DNA from 2 places in the Pseudonocardia petroleophila genome. Region 2 is predicted to be linked to the other one. Evidence: predicted binding sites of a transcription regulator. Region 2 holds the regulator's gene; the other holds the start of a gene.
The links. Region 2 encodes LexA, which represses DNA repair genes until DNA is damaged. Its sites were predicted from a motif close to CGAACACGTGTTCG; they were not measured.
Positions count from the first base shown of each region.

Region 1: dnaB (replicative DNA helicase) is a predicted target of LexA. The motif match lies at 898-911, and genes of this name have one in related genera.

Region 1 covers NZ_CP060131.1:1,961,733-1,964,894, forward strand. The annotation lists gene dnaB (replicative DNA helicase) at 1-827, opposite strand, end outside; gene rplI (50S ribosomal protein L9) at 1,402-1,848, opposite strand; gene rpsR (30S ribosomal protein S18) at 1,864-2,100, opposite strand; gene H6H00_RS09900 (single-stranded DNA-binding protein) at 2,159-2,701, opposite strand; gene rpsF (30S ribosomal protein S6) at 2,712-3,038, opposite strand.
Region 2 covers NZ_CP060131.1:3,426,910-3,430,071, forward strand. The annotation lists gene H6H00_RS17055 (SdiA-regulated/phytase-like domain-containing protein) at 1-286, shown strand, start outside; gene H6H00_RS17060 (universal stress protein) at 417-1,274, shown strand; gene lexA (transcriptional repressor LexA) at 1,252-1,989, opposite strand; gene H6H00_RS17070 (hypothetical protein) at 2,244-2,735, shown strand; gene nrdR (transcriptional regulator NrdR) at 2,896-3,162, shown strand, end outside.

The DNA of each region.
Region 1 (3,162 bases), 1.5 Mb from region 2:
ACGATCTCGGACTTGCTCATCTCCAGCGAGAACACCGCGCTGGTCATGCCGTGCTTGATGGAGCACGAGCGGGCGAAGTCGAGCCCCAGCGTGCTCTTGCCCAGACCGGGCCGGGCCGCGACGACGATCATCTGGCCGGGGTGCATGCCGTTGGTGACCGCGTCGAGGTCGGCGAACCCGGTGGGCACGCCCACCGACGCCCCGCCGCGGGACCCGATCGCGTCGATCTCGTCCATCGTGGGCTGGAGGAGCTCCTCCAGCGCGACGTAGTCCTCGCTCGTGGAGCGGTCGCTGACGTCGTAGAGCGTGGCCTGCGCGCGGTCGACGACGTCGGCCACGTCGGCGCCGTCGGCGCCGTGGTAGCCCAGCTGCACGATGCGGGTGCCCGCGGAGACCAGCCGGCGCAGGATCGCCTTCTCCGCGACGATCTCGGCATAGTAGGCGGCGTTGGCCGCGGTGGGGACCGTGGCGATGAGGGTGTGCAGGTAGGGGGCACCGCCCAGGCGGATCAGGTCGCCCTTGCGCTGCAGCTCCGCCGAGACCGTGACGGCGTCGGCGGGCTCGCCGCGGCCATAGAGGTCGAGGATGCAGTCGTAGACGGTCTGGTGGGCGGGCTTGTAGAAGTCGTCGGGCCGCAGCACCTCGACGACGTCGGCGATGGCGTCCTTGCTCAGCAGCATCCCGCCGAGCACGGACTGCTCGGCGGTGAGGTCCTGCGGGGGCTGGCGGTCGAACGGGGACCCCGCGTCGCCGCCCTCGCCCGCGGGGCGCAGCGGTCGGTCCGAACCCGGCCGCCGCCCGGCCGGCCGGTCGTCGGTCAGTGCCATGCGTGCGCCACCCGTGTTCGGGACACCTGGTTCCGGCTCATACGCAGCGTCACCCCCACTTCCAGTATATCGAACGAGCGTTCGAGACGCACGGGCGACGTCCCGTCCACCGACCGGTGAACGGCCGGTGTCGCCCGGCTCGTCGATCGAACCTGCTCCCGACGGTAGGCGCTCGGGCCGGGCTCGCCTAACAGACCTGTGCACGGACCTGGGGAGGACCTGTGCACGGATCGGTGGATGCCCTGGACGGCGTCGGGAGCGTGCTGTGGACAAAGTGGGGACAACTCGCCGATAAGCGGTATCTTCGCAGCTCAGGCCGTGATCGGTGGGTGTGGACAACATTGTGGGCGTGTCGCGCGACACGCCGCTCTCGGCGTGTCGCGACGATCCCCACCCGGCGCATCCGGGCGGTCACTCGCCGACGCGACCGCAACCTCCCGGCGTATCACCGCGCGGCCGCCGGGCGCTGCGGCGGCCGCTCCCCGCAACGACACCGGGGCGGGACCCGGGCTCGGAGCCCGGACCCCGCCCCGGTTACGGTGCGTGATCGATGCCGGCGAGCCGGCGGGTGCTGCTACTGCCCGACGACGGCCACCCGGACCTCGGCGGTGACCTCCGGGTGCAGGCGGACCGTGACCGCGTGCGAACCCGTGGTCTTGATCTGCGGCACGTCGACGGCGCGCTTGTCGAGGGCGGGACCGCCCGCGGCCCGCACGGCCTCGACGATGTCGGCGGTGGTGACGGAGCCGAACAGGCGACCCGAGTCGCCCGCGGCCTTCGCCTTCACGGTGACGTCGAGGTCGCCGAGCTGGCTCGCGACCTCCTTGGCGTGCCCGAGGTCGCGGATCTGCCGCGCCTGCTGGGAGCGCTTGATGGACGCCACCTGCTTCTCCGCGCCGCGGGTGGCCGTGATGGCCAGCGAGCGGGGGAGCAGGTAGTTACGGCCGTAGCCGTCCTTGACCTCGACGATGTCGCCGGGGGCGCCCAGGTTGGGCACGTCGGCGGTGAGGATGAGCTTCATCTGGTCAGTCCTCGCTTATCGGGCGGTCGAGGTGTAGGGCAGCAGGGCCACCTCGCGGGAGTTCTTGACCGCCACCGCGACGTCACGCTGGTGCTGGCGGCAGTTGCCGGTGACGCGACGGGCCCGGATCTTGCCGCGGTCGGAGATGAACTTCCGCAGCAGGCCGGTGTCCTTGTAGTCGATGTCCTGGGCCTTGTCCTTGCAGAACGCGCACACCTTCTTCTTCGGCTTGCGCAGGACGGGCTTGGCCATGGGGGTACTCCTGGTGGTTCTCGGTCACCGCGCGCCGGGCGCGCGGGAGGGGGTGGATCTAGAAGGGGGGCTCGTCGTCGGCGGCGGGGCCGCTGCCGGCGGGAGGGGCGGAGCCCCACGGGTCGTCGTTCTGGCCGCCGCGGGATCCCCCGCCGCCGCCGTAGCCGCCTCCGGAGGAACCCCCGGAGCCGCCGCCGCTCCCGCTGCCGCCGAAGCCCCCGCCGTCGCCGCTGCCGCGGCTGACCTTGTTGACCTTGGCGGTGGCGTACTTGAGCGACGGGCCGACCTCGTCGACCTCGAGCTCCACGACGGTGCGCTTCTCGCCCTCACGGGTCTCGAAGGAGCGCTGCCGCAGCCGGCCGGACACCATCACGCGCATGCCGCGCGTGAGCGTCTCGGCCACGTTCTCCGCCGCCTGGCGCCAGACGTTGCAGCGCATGAACAGCGCGTCGCCGTCCTTCCACTCGCCGGAGGCGCGGTCGAAGGTGCGCGGCGTGGCCGCGACGGTGAAGTTGGCGACCGCGGCACCGGACGGGGTGAACCGCAGCTCCGGGTCGGCGGTGAGGTTGCCGACCACGGTGATGACAGTCTCGCCGGCCATCGGTCCCGCCTCAGCTCGCCGCGACGGCGGGCGCCGGGGCGGCCCGCTTCTTCGGCTCGCGGCGCAGCACCTTGGTGCGCAGGACGGACTCGTTGAGCCCGAGCTGGCGGTCGAGCTCGGCGACGGTGGCCGGCTCGCAGGTGATCTCGATGACGGCGTAGATGCCCTCGGCGTGCTTGAGGATCTCGAAGGACAGGCGGCGCTTGCCCCAGACCTCGATCTTCTCGACGGTGCCCTTGTCGTTCTTCACGACAGTGAGGAACTGCTCCAGCGACGGCGTCACGGTGCGCTCGTCCAGGCTGGGGTCCAGGATGATCATCAATTCGTAATGGCGCATGAGAACCACTCACCTCCTACGGTCTGACGGTCGCGGGATGTCCGCGACAGGAGGTTCTCACCGCACCCCGACAGAACAGGGCCCCGCGAGCGGACCGGGGGGCGACCACGGCGTCCGGGAGGAC
Region 2 (3,162 bases):
CGTGCCGCTGGCCGGCGAGCCGCAGGGGGAGGCGGTCGCGTTCGAGGCCGACGGCACGCTGCTGTCGGCCTCGGAGACCCGCGGCGGGGTGCCGGGGGAGCTGCGCGCGGTGCCCGGGGCCGCCGCGCTGGCCGCGCAGCCGTTCACCCCGCCCGCCGGCACCCCCGCGCAGCCCGCGGCCGAGCCGGCACCCGAGTGGCTGCCCGCCCTGATCGGCGGCGGGGTGACCGTCGGACTGCTGGTGCTGCTCGCCGCGGCGCTGTCCTGGCGGGCGCGGCGCCGCTGAGCCGGTGGCGACGCCGGTACCCGCGTGCGCGCCGCACGTCCCGGTCCTCGGCGATCGCGGGCGACGTTTCCCCGGCGTAACCGGCGCGGCCCCCCGCGCGGTTACGGTGATCACGGTCGAAGGAGGCGCGGTGCCGATCGTCACCGGTTACGAGGACACGCCGGGCGGGCACGACGCGCTCGTCCTGGGTGCGCAGCTGACCCGGCTCACCGGGCTGAGCGCCGTGGTGGCCACGGTCTACCCCGTCGACGCGCGCGGGCTCGCCGTCGTCGCGCGCGACCCGCGCTGGCGGGAGAAGGCGCGCCGCGTCGCCGCGGGCCGGTTCTCGCGGGCGCGCGAGCTCATCGGCGACGGCTGGGGCGCCGACGAGCCGGAGTTCGTGGCGCTCACGCCCGGCTCGGTGGCCGACGTGCTCGCCGACCACGCCGACGACGTGGGGGCCGCCGTCCTCGTGGTGGGCTCGACCGGGCACGGGCTGCTGGGCCGCCTCGCCCCCGGCCGCACGGTGCAGCGGCTCCTGCCGCTGGCGCGCTGCCCGGTGGCGATCGCGCCGCGCGGCTACCGGCACCTCGGCACCGGGACCATGACCACGGTGACCGTGGCCTACGACGGCAGCGCCGAGGCCGACCGGGCCGTGGCGGTGGCCGTGCACCTCGCGGGCCGGACCGGGGCCGCGGTGCGGGTCGTCACCGTCGCCGAGGACGCCGACGGCGTGCCGGCGGCGCAGGCGCTCGCCCACAAGGGAATCGCGTCGCTGCCGGTCGAGGTCGACGCCATCAGCGACGTCGTGGTCGGCCCGGTGGCGGCCACCCTGGCCGCCCTGCCGGACCGCACGGACCTGCTCGTGGTGGGCTCGCGCGGCTACCGCTTCATGCAGCGGCTGCTGCTGGGCGGGGTGGCGGGGGTGCTCGTGCGCACCGCCCGCTACCCCGTGATCGTGGTGCCCGCCGCGGCGGGCGACGCCGTCAGAGGCGCCGCAGGACCGTGACCACCCGGCCGAGCACGGTGGCGTCGTCGCCGGGGATCGGGTCGTAGGCCGCGTTGGCCGGCATCAGCCACACGTGCCCGTCGCGCCGGGTGAACGTCTTGACCGTGGCCTCGCCGTCGATCATCGCCGCGACGATCTCCCCGTTCTCGGCGACCGGCTGCTGGCGCACGACCACCCAGTCGCCGTCGGTGATGGCCGCCTCGACCATCGAGTCGCCCCGCACCTTGAGCAGGAACAGGGTGCCCTCGCCGACGATCTCGCGCGGCAGCGGGAACACGCTCTCCACCGCCTGCTCGGCGAGGATCGGCCCACCGGCGGCGATCGTGCCCAGCAGCGGGACGAACGCGGGGGTGGGCCGCTCGACGACGCCGGAGTCCGACGGCGCCGCGTCGGGCTGCTCGTCGGGCGGGCGGACGTCGACCGCGCGGGTGCGGTTGGGGTCGCGCCGCAGGTAGCCCTTGCGCTCGAGCGTGCGCAGCTGGTGGTGCACCGACGAGGTGGAGGTGAGCCCGACGGCGTCGCCGATCTCGCGGACGCTCGGCGGGTAGCCGTGGCGCTCCACCCAGTCGCGGATGACCTCCAGCACCTTGCGCTGCCGGGGAGTGAGACCGACGGGGGCGCTCGCGGGGTCGGGGAACGTGCTCACCTGGGCGGTCGGCCCGGGGCGCACCCCCTCGTCGTCGCCACCCGTCGGGCCGGGCTCGTCCCGTGCCATGTGCTCGCGCCTCCTCGTCGGTACTGCTCGTTCGGTGCCGTGCGGTCCGTGCGGACCGGACACGTGTCGTGGGCCCGACCGTAGCCCCGATTCCGGTTCTCGCCAAACACATGTTCGAACGACACGCCCCGTTCTCTCGATTCTGTCGGTGGTCGGTGGTACACATCGCTCGACGATCGTTCGAACATGCGTTCCCGTTCGAACGGTGCGAGCAGTTCGAACGGTCAGCGGGTCCGAGCGAAGGGTGGAGTCCGGTGCACGATCAGATCGAGGACGGAATGCGGTTCGGCGGCACGGCCCTGCGCCGGACGGTGCCGGACCGGGCGCAGGTGCCGGACCGGGCGCAGGTGCCGGACCGGGGGCGGGCGCACCCCGCCCGGGTGCTGCCGCGGCGCGGGCGGGCCCCCGGGCCGCGGCCGGTGCGGCCCGTGCAGCCGCCGCGTGCGGTGCGGCCGGTGCAGCCGCCCCGTCCGGACGGCGACCGGGCGGGGGAGCGGGGGCAGCGCGGCGGGCGCGTCCTGCTGCGCTCGGTCCCGGTGCTGCCCCCGCGGGTGCTGCGCCGCCGCCGGGTGGCCGCCGCCATCGGCACGGCCCTGCTCACCGCCGCGGTCGTCGTGCTGCTGGGGCTGCTCGCCGACGTGGCCGCCGCGGCCCGGCACTCCGCCGCCGCGCCGGAGGTGACGAGCACCTCGCTCACACCGGTGGTGGCATCGCCCGTGCAGGTGGCGGGCGTGCTCGGGGGCTGACGCTTCGCGCCCGGCCCGCCGCCGGCCCGCGCCCGCGTGCCCGTTCGGACGACGCGGCGCCACCGATAGGGCCTCCCGGCTTTCAGTGCCCCTACATGTTGTGGTTACATGGGTGTCGTTAGCCCAGGGATGGGGTTCCGTTCGTCGGAGGGGGTTGTCCGTGCGCTGCCCGTTCTGCCGTCACTCCGACTGCCGGGTCATCGATTCCCGCGAGGTCGACGACGGGGTCGCCACCCGCCGCCGGCGCTCCTGCGCCTCCTGCGGGCGCCGGTTCACCACCGTCGAGGAGGCGGTGCTGGCCGTCGTCAAGCGCAGCGGGGTCACGGAGCCCTTCAGCCGCGACAAGGTCGTCAGCGGGGTCCGTCGGGCCTGCCAGGGCCGGCCCGTCGACGAGGACGCGCTGGCGCAGCTGGCGCACCGCGTCGAG